Regions from separate parts of the Peribacillus sp. FSL K6-1552 genome, predicted to be linked through region 3. Evidence: riboswitches for the same ligand, from Rfam matches in the RefSeq annotation. Region 3 holds a riboswitch; each other region holds the start of a gene.
What was found. A riboswitch is a leader RNA that binds a small molecule or an ion and turns the genes downstream of it on or off. The one in region 3 is predicted to bind thiamine pyrophosphate.
Positions count from the first base shown of each region.

Region 1: another riboswitch for thiamine pyrophosphate. It lies ahead of tenA (thiaminase II); the one in region 3 lies ahead of thiC (phosphomethylpyrimidine synthase ThiC).
Region 2: another riboswitch for thiamine pyrophosphate. It lies ahead of tenA (thiaminase II); the one in region 3 lies ahead of thiC (phosphomethylpyrimidine synthase ThiC).

Region 1 covers NZ_JBBOST010000001.1:2,607,136-2,613,460, reverse strand. Annotated here, with positions in the region: gene NST21_RS12675 (ECF transporter S component) at 1-78, opposite strand, end outside; gene tenA (thiaminase II) at 91-774, opposite strand; TPP riboswitch at 926-1,054, opposite strand; gene NST21_RS12665 (acyl-CoA dehydrogenase family protein) at 1,271-2,422, opposite strand; gene NST21_RS12660 (glucose 1-dehydrogenase) at 2,644-3,390, opposite strand; gene NST21_RS12655 (AMP-binding protein) at 3,445-5,082, opposite strand; gene menB (1,4-dihydroxy-2-naphthoyl-CoA synthase) at 5,101-5,901, opposite strand; gene NST21_RS12645 (MaoC/PaaZ C-terminal domain-containing protein) at 5,921-6,322, opposite strand.
Region 2 covers NZ_JBBOST010000001.1:1,504,531-1,510,855, reverse strand. Annotated here, with positions in the region: gene NST21_RS07315 (ABC transporter ATP-binding protein) at 1-25, shown strand, start outside; gene NST21_RS07310 (DUF459 domain-containing protein) at 119-820, opposite strand; gene NST21_RS07305 (GNAT family N-acetyltransferase) at 1,055-1,561, shown strand; gene NST21_RS07300 (aspartyl-phosphate phosphatase Spo0E family protein) at 1,651-1,842, opposite strand; gene NST21_RS07295 (Fur-regulated basic protein FbpA) at 2,117-2,305, opposite strand; SAM riboswitch class I at 2,479-2,583, opposite strand; TPP riboswitch at 2,742-2,845, shown strand; TPP riboswitch at 2,923-3,012, shown strand; gene tenA (thiaminase II) at 3,131-3,820, shown strand; gene thiW (energy coupling factor transporter S component ThiW) at 3,836-4,357, shown strand; gene thiD (bifunctional hydroxymethylpyrimidine kinase/phosphomethylpyrimidine kinase) at 4,326-5,132, shown strand; gene thiM (hydroxyethylthiazole kinase) at 5,129-5,944, shown strand; gene thiE (thiamine phosphate synthase) at 5,925-6,325, shown strand, end outside.
Region 3 covers NZ_JBBOST010000001.1:801,826-808,150, reverse strand. Annotated here, with positions in the region: gene NST21_RS03870 (hypothetical protein) at 1-50, opposite strand, end outside; gene thiC (phosphomethylpyrimidine synthase ThiC) at 73-1,854, opposite strand; TPP riboswitch at 1,988-2,104, opposite strand; gene NST21_RS03860 (HAD family hydrolase) at 2,255-3,043, opposite strand; gene NST21_RS03855 (histidine phosphatase family protein) at 3,224-3,760, opposite strand; gene NST21_RS03850 (PdaC/SigV domain-containing protein) at 3,863-4,759, shown strand; gene NST21_RS03845 (hypothetical protein) at 5,126-5,584, opposite strand; gene NST21_RS03840 (glycerophosphodiester phosphodiesterase) at 5,916-6,325, opposite strand, start outside.

The sequences.
Region 1 (6,325 bases), 1.8 Mb from region 3:
AAGGATATAGACTATTCCAAATGCGACGGCAATCACGATTGTGACTAAAATATCCGTTAATTTCAACCCTTTTCTCATTGTCAATCTCCTTTATACTTCTAATGTTTCCTTATGCACTGGCCAAGTTTCTAAGCGATAAGCCATTTCCCAAAATGAGTATTCATATTGACTGCTAAGGATAAAATGCTCTTTCATTCTTTCTTTATCTTCTTCCGTTACTTTTTCAGCGATCTCATCAAGTCTCGCGATTTGTTCTTCTACCAACGTACGGAACCATTCTCCTCCGTATGCCGCAATCCACTCTTGATAAATTGGCTCATCAGGTATACACCCTTGCAGTTTTTCACCTATTTCATAGTACAACCAGTAACACGGTAAGATGGCCGCAATCACATCCCCTAATTGGCCAGAATACGCGGCACGATACATATGGGATGTGTAGGCATAGGCAGTAGGAGCGGGCTTAAAGTTTTTCCTTTCTTCTTCTGTAATACCTAATCTCTCAGAAAAATTTTCATGAAGCTTTAATTCAGCTTCATATGTTCCTTGTGCATGGCTTGCTAGTCGACTAGTTGTATGTAAATCTGTTGCTTTGACTGCACCTAAAGCTTGAACTCTAGCAAAATGAGATAAATAATATGCATCTTGCATGACATAAAAACGAAAACACTCTACTGGCAATGTGCCATCTCCAATTCCTCTAACAAACGGGTGATTGAAGCTTGCTTCCCAAATATGATCTACTTCTTTACGAATGACCTCTGAAAATTTCATTTTTATACCTCCAAATTTGTATTTTATTAAGCAATGAAACTGGATAAATAATGATTGATAACCTATAATCACCTCTTTTGAGCAAATAAAAAACCACTTCCTTTACCGACGTAAAGAAAGTGGTTGTACTTGAAATAATACATAAACGTATTGTTTCATGACCCCACTTCCCTACGCTGGTGTAAACCAGATCAGGTTCTAAGGGTCTTAAAGTTATACTTTAATCTCAGCTTCTGCGGTAAAATTGACTTTTACCTGTAAAGCACCCCTAGTGGTACAAATTGTATATTTAGTTCATTTGCCTTTATATTAACACGTTATATCTAATTGTCAAACTTATTAAATAAAGTTTTTTTTTAGTAATGTATAAAATCCAACGATATGTTAAATAAAAAATCGCCTAACATACTCTTTGGAAATCGAACTTAATCACATAAAAAATATTCTCTATTAACCTTAAGCAAAGTTTATTTTACTATTAATCCTGCTTTCCTAATTATCGTTGGTACTGTTTATGAAGCTGAGCCGCTATGATATTCTTTTGGATTTCGGATGTACCTTCATAAATTCTCGTAATACGTGCATCACGATAAAAACGTTCAATGGGATATTCAGAAATGTAACCAATCCCTCCATGAATTTGGAGAGCCGTATCAGCTACACGATTATAAGTTTCTGAACCAAGTAACTTGACCATAGCCGCATTTTTAATGACGTTCTTTTTTTGATCAACCATCCAGGCAACGCGATAGGTCATGGATCGAAGGGCTTCTGTATCTAATGCCATATCTGCCAAGTAATGCTGAATAATTTGTTGTTCGAAGATTGGTTTGTCGAACTGAATTCTCATATGAGCAAAATCAATCGACATCTCAAGTAATTTTTCACATGACCCTAGGTTTCGTGCTGCCATTCCTGCACGTCCATTCGCCAAGATTTTCAGGGCATTCATATACCCTTGCCCCTCTTCACCCAATACATTCTCAACTGGAACTTCGCAATCCTCAAAGAAAATTTCAGATGAATGTGAACCATGAAGGCCCATTTTCCGTTCGATTTTCCCTAGTTGAAACCCTGGGGAGTCTTTTTCGACGATAAAAGATGTGATTCCTTTTGCACCCTTAGAAGGATCTGTAACAGCCATTACAGTAAACACATCTGCGATTGGAGCATTAGTAATGTAATGTTTGCTTCCATTCAGGATATACTTTTCTCCCTTTTTAACCGCTGTTGTTTTCAGATTTGAGGCATGTGAACCTGCGCTTGGTTCAGTTAAAGCAAAAGCGCCAATTCTTTCACCTGATGCCATGTCAGGTAAATATCTGCGTTTTTGTTCTTCATTTCCCATCTCTACAATTCCAACGCCGCCAATTCCCGTATGTCCGCCAATTACTGTTGTATAACCGTTATGTGTTCTTCCCAACTCCTCTAGAATGGCGCATTTCCCAACCATATCAATGCCTAACCCACCATATTCTACAGGAATACTAAGGCCAAACAGTCCCATTTCTTTCGATTTCCCCATAATGATTTCTGGGATTTCATTGCTTTCTTCAATTAACATGGCATGTGGTTCTACTTCGTTATCAATAAATTCTCGGATTCCTTGTTTTAAAACTTTTATATCGTCTGAAAATTCAAAATTCAAGGTATTTTCTCCCCCTTCTATTGGTTATAGATATAATTCCTTAACCCGATTTCTTTTACATATAGGAGGATACTATTCTCCTAAGCTTCGAAATAATACAAATGGCTATCTAATCAAACAAAATCAACCTATTTGACCCACTGGGTGATGAAAAATCCTAAGAAATATTTTCAGGCAATAGTTTTACTTTTTGTGATTACCATTTAATCAGTTTCATAAAGTCAAACCATGGTTAAGCCGCCATTGACGGAAAGAGTTTGCCCAGTTACATATCCTGCTTCTTCCGAAACAAAATAGGCCACAGCACCGGCAATATCTTCTGGTTGAGCTAAACGTCGGAACGGAATCGCTTTCTCCAAAGCTCCAGCTATTCCTTCATTGTAAGAACCAATTTCTTGAAATAAAGGCGTGTCAGCTGGACCTGGCGCAATACAATTGATGTTAAGCTTATGACGTGCCATTTCTCTTGCTATTGTTTTCGTGAACGCAATGACCCCACCCTTAGCAGCCGAATAGACTGCCTCACCGCTAGATCCGATTCTTGCTGCATCCGACGCAATATTGACTACCTTTCCGTAACCGCTTTCAATCATAAGCGGTAAAATTTCCTTACAAGTATGAACTTGACCCAGTAAATTAATATCGATAATCCTTTTCCAAGTGCTTGGATCACTTTTTAGGAATGGTTCTACTTTGTCCCATCCTGCATTATTAACCAATACATCAATCTTTTGATAAAAGCTCACTGATTCTTCAACTGCTTTTTTCACACTCTCTAAACTCGTTACATCACAATAGACGGCCTTAGCTTCATAACCCGCTTGCTCAATTAAAGAGACAGTTTCTTCTGCGTTTTTACTATTGATATCGGCCACAACAATGTTCATATTTCGAGAGGCTAATGTTTTAGCAATCTCTCTACCAATTCCGCTTCCTGCTCCAGTGATAAATGCTACTCGTTTATTCATCATAAATCCCTCCATTTTTATCATGAAATTGCTATCTGGTTACATTAACTGGTCCTATATTTTGTCTTGTATCTTTTCGTTTATCATTTCCCGAAGACGGAACTTCTGGATTTTCCCGCTAGGAGTACGCGGAAAATCATCCATGATTTCAAGTTGTTCTGGCCAATATTGTTTGGCCAAACCTTTTTCATAAAGAAATTTCTTTAATGATTCCATTGTAATCGGGCTCTTCCCTGGTCTTACGCTGATACATGCACATGCTTTTTCCTGAAGCCTGACATCTGGTACAGCAACGACCTGCACGCTTGAAATATCCGGGTGTTCATATAATACGTTTTCTACGTAAGCGACTGGAATATTTTCACCTCCACGAATGATAATGTCTTTGTTTCTTCCAGAAATCCGGATATATCCTTCTTCATCCATAATTGCTCGATCACCGGTAATGAACCATCCGTCCTTATGTTCTGCAATGGTGTCATCAATCCTCTTCAAATACCCGACAAATAGGGCAGGACCCCTAGCAAGTAAATCACCTTCTTCATTTGGAGCGCAGATCTTTCCTTCAAAATTCACTACTTTCAACTCCATTTCCGGAAATGGAGCCCCATCGGTATTTGTCAGTTTTTCTGCTGAATCTTCGAGTCTCGTCAAGGTCACTAGGCCATCTTCTGTTTGTCCCCATCCTGACAATATTTTGAACCGTACTTTTTCCGCCGCTTCTTTCACCAACTGCCTTGGAATCGGGGCGCCTAAAGCTACAAAGACTCGGAATGAGTTAAGATTGTACGTTTTTATTCCCTCCATTTGAATCATATCTTGCAGAAAGGGAGTCGCACCCGCTGTAAACGTTATCTTCTCCTTCTCAATCCATTCAATAAATTCATTAGGATTCCAAACGTCTTGATAAACACCTGTACCCCCAAAATGAGTTGGTAGCCTCACCCCATAACCAAATCCAGTTTGATGAGCAAATGTTGACGCCATGAATAGGACGTCATCGGATGTTAAATGTAAATGGTCAATCCAGTAATTCGTTGATACACAAAGAGTATTATGTGTATGCATGACTCCCTTTGGACTCCCCGTCGTTCCCGATGTAAAGATAATTTCGGTAACATCATTTGGGTCATGTATGATTTCATCCAAAATGGATGCATCCATCCGCTCTTCCCAAGGTTCCTCAAGCAAAGAAGAGAAAGATTTCATTCCATTCGGCACTTCGTCCCCTATCACATAAATATGTTCTAATGAAGGCCATTTATGGCTTAGCCTCTCAATCATGGCAGGATAATAAAAACCTCGGAAACTATCTGGAACAACGATCATTTTAGACTCTGCCATTTCGACCATATAGCCAATTTCTCGATCACGATAAATCGGAATTAAGGGATTGCTTATGGCGCCTATCCTTGTAACCGCATAATGAAGGATAATGAACTCATTCCAATTAGGCAGTTGAAAAGAGATAACATCTCCTTTTCCCAATCCTATATTCAAAAGGCCTAAAGCGATTCGATCAACCAACTTACCGAGTTCCTTGTAAGTAAAACGGCTTTTTTTATCAATAATCGCTATTTTATCTGGATCCTTCTCTATCGCATCATTTAAATAATCTAAAATCGTTCGATTTGGCCAAATACATTGATATTTTTCCACATATTCTTGACTCAAAATCGTATCCAATTTCACTAGTTTCCATCCCCCTCATTACCTTCTGAACTTTTTAAAATCTACTGGCCGCTTTTCAAGGAAAGCATTCTTTCCTTCTTCCGATTCTTGCGTGTTGTAAAACATCGCTAGACTGCCCATCGATAGCTGAGAAATCCCTTGGATGTTTGCACTATCAGCATTAAAGGAGTATTTAAGCATTTTAAGCGCTGTCGGGCTCTTCTCGAGAATCTTTTCCGCCCATTCTTCTGCTGCTTGTTGCAGCTGTTCTGCGGGAACGATTTTGTTCACAAGTCCCATTTCTTTTGCTTCTTGTGCAGTGTATTGTTCACACAAATACCAGATTTCCCTTGCTTTCTTTTCACCGACAATTCGGGCTAGATAAGCAGAACCAAATCCGGCATCATAACTTCCTACCTTAGGTCCACTCTGGCCGAATTTTGCCGTTTCAGATGCAATCGTTAAATCACAAACGACATGAAGGACATGCCCACCTCCAATAGCAAATCCATTAACCGCTGCAATAACAGGCTTTGGGATATTGCGAATTGTTTGGTGTAGATTTTCAATTTCCAACCCCATCCCTCCCCCTAAACCTCCAGAATAATCATATCCACCTTCTTCTCCTTTTTCTTTTTGATCTCCACCGACACAAAATGCCTTCTCTCCTGCTCCTGTCAAGATTACCGCGCCAATACGGTTATCATCCCAAGCATCACGGAAGGTCCAAATTAATTCTTGAACTGTTCTTGCACGAAAAGCATTGTAGACTTTAGGCCGATTCATTGTAATCTTTGCAATCCCATTGGTTTTTTCATATAAAACATCTGTTAATTCCATCGTATTAATCCCTCCATTGTCATAATAGTTTCAGAATAATTTTCCCTTGAATCACGTCAATACGAAGTTCATTCCTACATCGAACTTTTATCGTGATCCAATTTCGCTGTACATTCACATCAATAATCTCTATCTCTGCTGTAATCGTGTTGTCGATTTGAACTGGATGTATGAACACTAATTCCTTTTGTATGATGACACATGGTCCACCCGGCAACTCTTTACTGATTGCCTCTGTTAGGAGACCTTCGCTTAAAATTCCTGGGACCAGGGAGCGACCAAAATCTTTACTGAAAAATTCCGGGTCATAGACATCATTGAAATCCTGCGTTAACAAACTCCAGCGCTTCACATCATCCTCTGTAAAGGTTCTTTGCACTCTTGCAATTTGACCGATAAAATAGCAATCTACCTTTTCCATACA
Region 2 (6,325 bases), 700 kb from region 3:
TCAATTGAAGGCGGCTATTACATAACAACTGCACAACCGCCTTCAATGAAACAGGGTCCGATTTATATATAATAAACCATGTGTACAGAAGTATTGCTTCTGTGCACTTTTATTGAATTTATTTGAAATCATAGCTCTCTAAAATCCGATTGGTAATGAGCTGATACCCTTTTTCATTTGGATGAATTTTATCACTGAAATACTCTTTTTTCTTTTTATTTTCAAATAAATCATTTGTAGGGATAAATATCATTCTTTTATCCTCGTTTACTACCTCGTTTACTGATTGGTTATAATCATGAACGTGCTTTTCAAGTCGTTGATCATCTTTTTTTGGATTATACAGCCCAACTACAAGTATATCCGCTTTTTTGTTTTTCTTTAATAGTGTAGAAAGAATCTTATTTAGATGGTCGATATACTCTCGTTTACCATCATTTATTTTTTGATCACTTATTTTTTTCAAGTTACCTCCATTACTGTTAATCAAGTCGTTTGTTCCAATATAAACAATAAACGTGTCGGCTTTGTCTAATTTCGTGTTAATTTGATTATCTTCAAGCTGATCAATGACACCATCTGTTTCCTGGCCTTTAATACCGTAATTCCAAAAACGGACTTTTTTTTCAGAATCAGGGTTATTCAATTCATCCTCCAGACCTTCTACATAACCTTCCCCATCCTTATCACCTTTTCCATAGGTTAACGAATCTCCAAAAGCCATCACATCTTGCTCATCTTCCGACTCTGAAGCCTGAAACTTATATGCAGCAAAACAAATAACTAGTACAATTACAAATAAACCTACTATTTTTTTCATTTGTTTCTCCTTATGTAATGTATTTACTATGAAGTATTTTATCTTGTAATTACCCCAAAAATGAACATACTTAACATGCAAAAAAATGAATTGTCAGATAAACTGTAAAAAGTGTATGATACAATAAATGCATTCAATGGAACGGGTTTTCGTCAACCTCCTTTTATTCATAAATAGGGTGGGAATCCCCTGTTTCTGGAGATTGTATACATAATAAGGATAGGAGTTAAAATGATGGATCAGTATATAGAGTTTAGGGATGCAGAACTAACAGATTTACCAAGAGTAGTCGAAATATATAATTCGACTATTGCTTCAAGGATGGTTACTGCAGATACAGAACCTGTTTCAGTGCAATCGAGGCTTAAATGGTTTGAGGAACATCATTCAGAAAAACGACCGCTTTATATTATTACATTCGAAGGAAAAACTGCTGGATGGATGAGTTTTCAATCTTTCTATGGTAGGCCAGCCTATGATTCCACTGCCGAGATCAGCATATATATTGATGATTATTTCCGGGGAAAAGGAATTGGACAAATTTCGATTCAAAAGGCAATTGAAGTGAGTCCAAAATTAGGAGTTAAGACACTACTTGGTTTTATATTTGCTCACAATACACCGAGCATAAGACTGTTTTCTAAATTCGGTTTTGAAGAATGGGCGCATTTACCTCAAGTTGCCGAGCTAGATGGTATTGAACGAGATTTAGTAATCCTTGGTAAGCGTGTTAATATTTGAATTTCATTACTTAAAAGCTATTGCCTTCATTCAGCAGTAGCCTTTTTTAGTTTAAATGAAGGAATCTATTTTAAAGTCACTGACGAAATTTAAAAGTCACTATAAAATTTCTTAAGCAAAAAATATTCTGATTTTCTTTTATTTGTTATAGCATTTAACAGCGAATCCAATTCTTGACTTGCTTGAACAGTTAGAAGGCTTGTAAAACCATAATCAGCTGCCAATTTAATCATTTCCCGTCTCTTTTCTTCTATTCTTTCTACGGTTATCTGTGGGGGCATCTATAGTCACTTCCTATTTATTCAATTTTCTTACACCTTTTATGATAAGGAAATAAGTAGTTAAAATCAACCATATATGGAAATTAAAATGTGTTATTCCACAAAATAAATGTGACAAAAAGCCTATTCTACTCCCTGTTTGTGTCTTTTTTGTGACATTTTATATTCTAGACAAATATAAAAAAGCATTCACTCATGTACACTGCGAATGCTTTAATAATATTCATCAGATTAAATAATATTTTAAGATAGTAAAGTATTTTAAGAACTCTTACTATGTCATCCACTCTGAAGGAGACTCGATATTAGGTCTATTTATAACAATCTTATATTCATCTTCAAGCACTTTTAAAGGAACATCATAAAGATGTCTTTCATCAGAGGTTTTATAAACTCCATTCGCTAATAACTCTTCAATCAGCAATGCCTTCCTCTGTTCAATTCTCTTAAATAATTCTGCCATGTAAATGGCTCCTTTCCTTGTCTTCATCAGCCCGCTTTCATATGAGCTAAATTGTAGTAACAGGTTTCATTTTCACCAAATTATATCTTTTCTATTATGTTACTAAACGTTATTTCACAAAAATAAAAGCCTCTTCTAATTCAAGAAGAGGCTTACAGTTGTCCGTTCGGCTCTTCTTATCTTCCAAGCGTATGCTTGTTGGATGTAGCACAGTTCCCAAAATGGGTCTGCTGCCGAGGTTTCTTTGGGCCAAGTCCCTCCACCTCTCTGGATAAGAATTCAATATATAAATGATGTAGACATGATTTTATCCCAATATTCTTCAAAAGTCAATCACATGGTTCTCCCTTTTTTTGATAGGTATTCTCTATAGACCCCATTCAAATTGGGTTGCAATTTCCTGGCTTTCTGATATGATGTCAGTAATTACATACATTCACACCACTAGGGGAGTCTTTTTAAGACTGAGATGGAATTTGTTCCGGACCCTTTGAACCTGAACCGGATCATACCGGCGGAGGGAAGTGGATGATATCGTCTTAAACACAGGACTTTATCCATCTGCCCCGCTCCGTTTTTCAGGAGCGGTTTTTTTTTTAGATGGAAAAAGTGAATAATTAGACTGCTAGGGGAGCACTTTTGCTGAGAATCAAACCCTTTGCACCTGATCTGGTCATACCAGCGGAGGGAAGCAGGCTGTAAGAAGGAATTTGCTTCTTCCTCGGTAACAGCCGCTTTCTTTCAGAGAGCGGTTTTTTTGTTGATCAGATAGTGTATGCACACTTTACAATTTTAGTAAATTTTAAATTTCAAGGAGGATGTACCATGGAGAATACAAAATTAGAAACCTTCAGTGATAGACTTCATGAACGGGCAAAAGGAATCTGGAAAAGGAACCATACACATCCCTTTGTTCAGGCGATTGGAGATGGGACGCTTTCAGAAAAGAAATTTGCCTATTACCTAAAGCAGGACTATATCTATCTTATGGATTATTCCAAACTCTTTGCGTTAGGAGTCATCAAAGCTCATAATCTCGAAACCATGGCTAAGTTTGCAAGTATTTTGAATGAAACCCTTCAAGTAGAAATGGATATCCATCGACATTATGCTTTGGAATTCGGAATCAGCTCAATCGAATTGGAAAATACAGAACCTACTCCAACCACTCTAGCTTATACGGGTTACATGCTAAATGCAGCCCAAAATGGGACTTTGGCCGACCTGATCGCCTGCCTCCTTCCATGCGCTTGGGATTATTATGAGATCGGTTTGCTATTAAAAGAACAAAATGGTGAAGCATTAGAAAACAATCGCTATGCTGATTGGATTAAATCATATTCGTCTCCTGAATTCGGTGAAGCACACAAATGGCTGATTGCTTTGTTGGAAGAGTTAACAGAAGGCATGCCTGAAAAGGAACTTCTTAGATTAGAGAAGCATTTTTTGGTGACTTCCCGTTATGAATATTTATTCTGGGATATGGTTCAAAATGAGCAGGATTGGCCACTGTAGGATGTTGGCATGATGATGAATCCAATCAAGAAAATGACGTTGACTGCCATGATCACGGCCATTACTACCATAACTAGTTCATTCATTTTCATCCCGGCCGGATTTGCAAAAATCTTTCCGATTCAGCATCTGGCAAATGTCATGACAGCCGTTTTATTGGGACCTGCTTATGCGGTAACACAAGCTTTTTTAGTTTCTATCATTAGAAACATGTCTGGTACAGGTTCAATTTTCGCCTTTCCGGGCAGCATGATCGGTGCACTATTGGCTGCCGTCCTTTATCGAAAAACACAAAGCTTGAAATTCGCTTGTTTAGGGGAAGTGATAGGGACCGGCATTCTTGGATCCCTAGCTTGTTATCCACTTGCTGTCCTCCTATTGGGAGAAAAAGCAGCTATTTTTGGTTTTTTACCAGCTTTTATGCTTAGTTCATTCGCAGGTGCCATTTTAGCTTTCATATTACTGAAAATACTTTTAAAAAATAATTATATGAAGGGGTTTTTTTATGAAAACAGCGTTAACCATCGCAGGCTCTGACTCAGGGGGCGGTGCTGGAATACAAGCCGATTTAAAAACATTTTCTGCACATGGGGTTTTTGGAATGTCTGTCATTACAGCTGTAACGGCACAAAATACAATGGAGGTACGTTCAGTACAAGCTATAGATACAGGTATCATCACGGATCAAATTGCAGCTATTTTTGAAGATATACACGTCGATGCAGTAAAAATAGGTATGCTTGGATCAAAAGAAATAGTTGAAACAGTCGCCGCGTCTCTAAATACCTTCTTACCCGCAATCGTTATCCTTGATCCTGTCATGATTTCCAAAAGCGGCCATCATTTGCTCGATGAAGAAGCTGTCTCTGCTTTAAAAACAGAATTGCTGCCGCTTGCAACACTTGTAACTCCGAATGTACCCGAAGCCGAAGTCCTTACTGGCTTGTCGATTCGAACGAAGCAAGATTTTTACGAGGCTTGTATATCAATTAAAGAGCTTGGCGCAAAAGCGGTTTTACTTAAAGGAGGCCATTCAGCAGGGAATCCAAATGATCTTTTTTATGACGGAACTGACTTTTTCTGGATTAAAGGAGAACGCATTCATACAAAAAACACCCATGGGACAGGCTGTACTCTGTCATCCGCCATTACATCCAATCTGGCAAACGGACTTCCTTTAAGACAGTCCATTGAACAAGCCAAGACATATATTTCTGAAGCCATACGAAATAGCTTTTCACTCGGTAAGGGGCACGGACCCGTCCATCATTTTTATTCATTTTCAAAAGAAGAAAGGAGTGATTTAATATGAATGTTTCCGTTTCAGACTTATTCTTTCAGGTAAGAGAAAGTAAACCGCTCGTTCACCAAATCACTAACTTTGTTACGGTCAATGACTGTGCCAATGCCACTCTTGCCATCGGTGGTTCACCTGTTATGACATCTAGCCCAAGAGAAGTCGAGGATATGGTCAAATTGGCTGATGCTCTGGTCCTGAACTTCGGTACGATTGATGATAAAGCCTTGGAAGCAATGGAGATTGCCGGTAAGACGGCAAATTCCCTGAATATCCCAGTTATTTTGGACCCAGTGGGAGTTGGTGCCACTTCCTATCGTACAGAACAAGTGGCAGAGCTCCTGAAGAAAGTTACCTTCCAAATCATCCGCGGAAATGCGAGTGAAATCCATCGGTTAATGGGTGGGGATATCGTTACACGTGGAGTGGATTCAGGTGAACTTGCGATTAGCAATGCAGAACTGGCAGCACGTGCGGCTAATAAATTGAATAGTGTCGTCGTAGTGAGTGGCGCCAAAGATGCTGTTAGCGATGGTAAAAATACGTCCATTATCGATAATGGGAATCCTCTATTAACGAGTGTTACAGGTACTGGCTGCATGGCTACTGCTCTTATCGGAACTTTTTCCGGAGTCACAGACAATTTCTATGCTGCGGCAGTTGCCGGGATCTCAACGATGAGCATTTCCGGGGAACTTGCTGCTGCAAAACTTCAGAAAGATGAAGGAACTGGAACGTTTCGTGTGCGATTAATCGATGCGATATCAAGAATAGATAAGGAAATTTGGATAAATGAGGTGAAATTATATGAAGAAGTCTCAAATTGATTTAAGCCTATATTTAGTGACAGAAGAGTCCATAGCAATAGAAGATTTGACCAAAATCATAGCAGAGGCGGTTTCTGGAGGAGTCTCGATCGTACAACTTAGAGAGAAAAACAATTCCTCCCTCTCCTTTTATAAAAAAGCTTCTGCATTAAAACAGTTACTACACGAACTTTCTATTCCGCTGATCATTAATGACCGGGTTGATATAGCACTTGCTGTTGGAGCAGACGGAGTTCATATCGGACAGGATGACCTTCCACTTCCAGTCATCAAACAACTAGTGCCTGACAATATGATTATCGGTGTATCAGTCTCAACTCTAGAAGAAGCTATCGAAGCCGAACAAAATGGAGCGGACTATATCGGTATTGGTTCTATTTT
Region 3 (6,325 bases):
TGATTTTCCAACTGTTTCATTTCAACTTTAATCTGGATTACTCGATTCATCGAATTCTCCTTTTCGTCCACATTATTGATAGATTTTTCCGTCTGTGTTTCTAAATTCATTCGCTTTTTCTTTCAGGCCTTCATCGATTACAGACTCAAAACCAAGCCCTTTTTCTTTAGCTAAATCACGAATATCTTGTGAGATTCTCATGCTGCAGAATTTAGGACCGCACATTGAACAAAAGTGAGCTGTTTTGGCACCCTCAGCAGGTAGAGTTTCATCATGATATTCAACGGCTCTTTCTGGATCGAGCGATAGATTAAACTGATCTCTCCAACGAAATTCGAACCTTGCTTTTGAAAGGGCATCATCTCGTTTTTGAGCATTAGGATGGCCTTTTGCTAGGTCAGCAGCATGGGCTGCAATTTTATACGTAATAACCCCTATTCGAACATCCTCTTTATTTGGAAGTCCAAGGTGCTCTTTCGGTGTCACATAACAAAGCATCGCAGTTCCAAACCAGCCAATCATGGCAGCCCCAATCGCAGAAGTAATATGATCGTAGCCAGGAGCTATATCAGTTGTCAGGGGTCCCAGTGTATAGAATGGGGCTTCTTGACAGACTTCCAATTGCTTATCCATATTTTCTTTAATCAAATGCATTGGAACGTGACCGGGTCCCTCAACCATAACTTGTACATCATGTTTCCAAGCAATCTTTGTTAGTTCACCCAATGTTTCCAATTCCGCAAATTGCGCTTCATCGTTTGCATCTGCAATAGATCCCGGACGAAGCCCATCTCCTAATGAGAAAGATACATCATATGCTTTCATGATTTCACAGATTTCTTCAAAATGGGTATAGAGGAAGCTTTCTTCATGATGAGCCAGACACCATTGAGCCATAATAGATCCCCCCCGGGAAACAATTCCCGTCATCCGCTTTGCTGTTAATGGGATATATCGCAGAAGCACACCAGCATGTATGGTAAAGTAATCAACACCTTGCTCAGCCTGCTCAATTAAAGTATCCCGAAAAACCTCCCATGTTAAATTTTCAGCGACTCCATCTACTTTTTCAAGCGCTTGATAAATCGGTACTGTTCCAACAGGTACAGGCGAATTTCTAATAATCCATTCACGGGTTGTGTGTATATTTTTTCCGGTAGAGAGATCCATGATGTTATCGGCTCCCCAGCGAGTGGCCCAAGTCATTTTTTCTACTTCATTTTCGATGGATGAACTAACCGCTGAATTCCCAATATTCGCATTTATTTTCACATGAAAATTACGTCCGATAATCATCGGCTCACTTTCAGGATGGTTAATATTAGCCGGTATAATGGCCCGCCCGCTAGCTACTTCATCTCGTACAAACTCAGCGGAAACACTTTCTCTAATCGAAATAAACTCCATTTCTGGGGTAATGATACCTTTACGAGCATAATGGAGTTGGGTTATGTTTCTCCCCTTCTTTGCACGCAAAGGATTTCGTATCAATCCCGGAAAAACTTCTGCTTTGGAATGAGACTCAACTTTTTTATAACCATTATCTTCGGGTTTTATTTCACGCCCCACATACTCTTCAACGTCTTCCCGTTCAAGAACCCAGTTGCGTCTAATAGGGTCAAGACCTTTACGAATATCAATAGAATACTCAGAATCCGTATAGAAACCGCTAGTATCATAAACGCGTAGAGGTAAATTTTCCTCTTCACCAAATGCTCCTGTTGTGGGACTTAGTTTAATTTCACGCATAGGAACTTTTATATCAGGTCTAGACCCCTCTACATAAACTTTTTTACTTCCTGCAAAATTGGACATAATTGAAACGTTCATGTCATTTACTGAATTACTCATGATTTCATTTCTCCTTTTTAAGTTAGATTAAAAAGGACAAAATCCAATCCATTTTCGCACGAAAAAGCCAGGTCTCATATTTAAGACCCGGCTAAAGTTAGTATGACTACAGAAATGACCAAATTAAATGTCATTGAATAGTAGATTCTAACTTCCCCACGCTGGTATGAACCAGATCAGGTCCTGAGGGTTAAGAAGCTTTAACACGCTTCTCTCTCAGCCCAACTTTTATTGGACACCCCTAGTCTGAATAATATTAATTATTACAAGGTAACTATATACCATCCATTTTGGTTTGTAAATAAATTCAAAGACCTATTATTTTAATGCCATGTTTTGAATTAAATAAAATCCCCTCCAAGTTAAGTCTTTTGGAACTTACTACTTGAAGGGGATATATCCGTTATTTATTTAGACTCTCAAGGATAGGAAAAAGCTCCTCTAAATGCATGATTTCATAATTAGGGATAACTTCATTCCGTTCCTTATCATGACGGTTTATCCAAACCGATTTAATGCCTGCACGTGATGCACCAAGGATATCCGTCATTAAATTGTCGCCGACCATTAATACTTCATCCTTATCAAGCTCCATGATTTCTAATGCATGCTCGAAAATAGAAGCATCCGGTTTCCCACGTCCAAACGCGCCGGAAATAACGATTTGATCGAAATAAGGAACTAACTCAGGCGTGATCTCAAGCTTCGTATTTTGAAGCTCAGGCGAACCATTCGTCAGCAATAACAATTTGTACTTCCCTTTTAACTCATCTAACACCTGGAATGTTTCTTCATAAATAAATGGTTTTTTCCGTCTCTCAGCAGGGAAACGTTCTGCTAGCTCAAGACCAAATGCCGGGTCATCTATCCCTAATGCATTCAAGCCTCTTGTCCATGCCTCTTTCCGATAAGCTGGTACAATCTCGGCCATCTTACGGAATTCATCATGATCATCTCGAAAATTACCCCAAAGTCCTTCAAACGGGTTGATACCGATCATTTGCGTAAATTCATATGTATCATAAGAAGAATAAAGCTCACGTGCTTCTTTCCGTACTGCTTCCTCAAACTCGTCAACATTCAAATCATATTTCGCCATAGCCAATTCGCAAGTCGCTATAAAAGCCTCTTTCACACTCTTCTGATCCCAAAGTAACGTATCATCTAAATCAAAAAAAACTGCCTTTACCAAAATGCTCACCCTCTTTTCCCTACCATTGAATTCGAAAAAATTACACTATTACAATAATAAACCACAACCATTAGAAAAAGAATAACTATCGGTAAAATGCCTTCATCTTTCTTTGAAATATCAAAAGGCTTACCCTATTTGCTCATGAAAACTTAAAAAAGTTCACATGCGAGTTTTTCCTTATTTTCTTTCGAACACATACAACTTTCCATTACTAGCAATCTTAAACTTTGGACCTGCGAATCCCCGTCGGATCAGCTCTTTCCTCATATATACCATGAGAGCAGCATGACTCACAATCAACACATCCTGCTCTCCTTTTGCGAGAAGCTCGTCCAATACTTTATTGATCCGTTTCTCAGCAATCTTAATCTCCGCTCTCGTCTGCTTGTTAACTACCGAGCAACAGCGAATCCAAATGGCCCAAAGTATGAATGGCAGCTTCACATTCCCGTTAAGAGGTGGAGATGGTATTTCCCGAAGTTCCTCCATCTGATTAACCTCACCAGGATAGATATGCTCAGCCGTCTTCACTGCTCTCGACATATCGCTGCAATAACATCTCTTCCATTCCTCATCGTCCAATAAAGTTGTCCCATAAATAATATCTGCTACATCATAATCCTTAAACCATTGATTCATATCATCCGCCGTCACATATTTTCCAGTTGGGAATTCATGTGCCACCTTAAAGTGTCGTACTAAACCAATTTTCATTTTTTTCTCCTCTTTAACTTTTGAAATAAAAAATTCACTTTCTAATTAATCCACCTACTTATATAATAGATAATGTAAAAATTATACAAAGGTGGTAATTGAATGCTATTCAAGAATTTCACTAAGATTGTCCTTGCTGTCGCATTAACTTTTACATGCATCTCTTTTTTACTGATAAAAATCGACTCAGTCTCAGCAGCCACTACAGAAAATGCCACGGTAAATACGAAGGGTTCCCCTTTAACTGTTAGAAGTGGCCCCAGCACCAGCTATAAAAAAGTAGGATCGTTGGAGAAAGGGAAAGCCGTAACCGTTTATTCGAAAACAAAATCCGGCTGGTCGGAAATTCGGTACAATGGAAAAAAAGCCTATGTATCTACAAAATATTTAAAATTCAGCAATGTGAAGATAACCAAGAAAAAATATAAAAATATCAGTGACTTGTCGTATCCGCAAGTATCAGGACTAAAAAGTAAAGCAGCTCAGGATAAAATTAATCTGGTGTTAACTAAGCATGCCAAGGACGCCTATTCCTCTTATCTACAAGCCAAAAAGGATAGGGAAAAAGATAAAAATGAGGAATGGTGCAAAGAATCCCCATACTCTTGTCAGTATAGTTACAGTATTTCGTATAAAGTGAAATTCAACCAAGATGGAAAGCTAAGCATTCTTATTGACGATTACTACTATAGCGGTGGAGCTCATGGAATGGGATACACAACATCCTATAATTTCAAAGAATCTTCCGGTAAACAGGTGAAAATCAGTGAAATCCTCACATCCAAAGTGAAATATACGAAGGTGCAGAAATATGCTTATGACTACATGAGGAAAAGAGATAGTTTTTATGTAAAAAAACAGAGCGATGTTCCCGTCAATAAGGATTCACAGTTCTATTATACAAACGGGGGGATCTATCTCGTATTCCAAGAATATGAAGTGGCTCCTTATGCTGCTGGCCATCCTGCCGTAAAAATCCCAAGTAAGGTTTATAAATAATTTCGTTGCACAGGAGCTAACTCCTGTGCTTTTTTAGTACCCTTTAATTCAATATATCTAACAAATGATGAAAAATATAGAACCATATTTCACAATCTGATGCGATTTCATGCATACTTACCATCGCATTCAAAAAAGTGGATTTTTTAATAATAGATATTTGATGGGAATATGTTTTTAACCAATGCCGAACTTACTTTTGTCTGATTTAAACATAATTCGAAGAAGCTCTTAGTTAAAGGACGAGAATAAGGAGTGAATAGGGTTAGATGAGGCCGAATACGAAGAAAAGCTAACCAGAACGGATTTAAAATGATCCAAGAATAATAATGAAAATAGAGAAGGCTTTTACCTTCTCTATTTTTTTCACTTCAAAAATTGGAGTTCCGTAATCGTACATATTTTTCTAAATTTATATTTACCGCTCATATCACTAAATTGGTAATTATTCAGTACCTTTTCCAGCTGTCCTTTTAGCTTTTCTTCCGCAATAAATGAATCGACAGTCACTTTCCAATTTTCTTTTCCGATTAGATCATCGAACGGAATAATGTCTAGAACTTCATCATAAATTTGGATGCTCTGATCAATTCCAAAGCTTCCGTATATGCTGCCATTTTCATCAGCAAAAATATGCTCCGATTCCAGATCCTCCACCAACACCTCTAAAAACCCCTTTGACTCAACAGGCTTGATGGCAATCTCTGCTTCAGCCTTTACAGGCCCTAATCTCTTATCAACAATCTCAATCGTTAACTGAACTTGAATAGGCTGATATACTGCCTCAAACCCTTCACACAGTTCAGCTGCCGAATTATATACCATCAGACCTACCTCCCTTTATCAATATTATTATATAATAAATTGCATCATTTTCTTATCAAACAATCTTATTCAAGATCATTTATCGGCCTTTCTTTTTTTAAAGCTCCTATTATACTTCTCTATATCATAATACTATGAAGATCTGACGCGCAAATTGCCGTAGATGTCACACGTACGATAATATCATCCTTCTTCTGAAGTTTCGGATTAGGTTTAAATTCTAAAAAACGAGATACAAAAAAAAGCCCCGAAGAATCGAAGCTTACTTATGGATACCTTTATTTAGTTGATGATTCCTAATAAGCTTATATAAATCTTCTCAATCTATTCTTCATTTACTCATGATCTTATTGTATTTTTCTTTTTTATACTCTTTTATTACCTCATTAAATACATCAGGGTAATTTGTAAACAATCCCGTTGCTCCCCATTCTAAAGCTTTTTTCATATCAGCTCTTTCATTTACTGTATACGGATGAAATTGAAGACCATGATTTCTGACCATTTTCACGTATTGTCCATCTATCTTAGTGAAGTTCGGACCAACTCCAATGGCATATTCCTTAATAGATTCTAATTCTTTATCAGAAATAGTTGCCTGATTCTTATAAGAGAAAAGTTGAACCAGTGGTAACTTTGGATTCATGTCATGAACCTTCAACAGACTTTCTTTGCTGAACGATTGTATAAGTACATTTTTGGTACGTCCCTTTGAATCTACCATCTTATAATCTTTCAGAA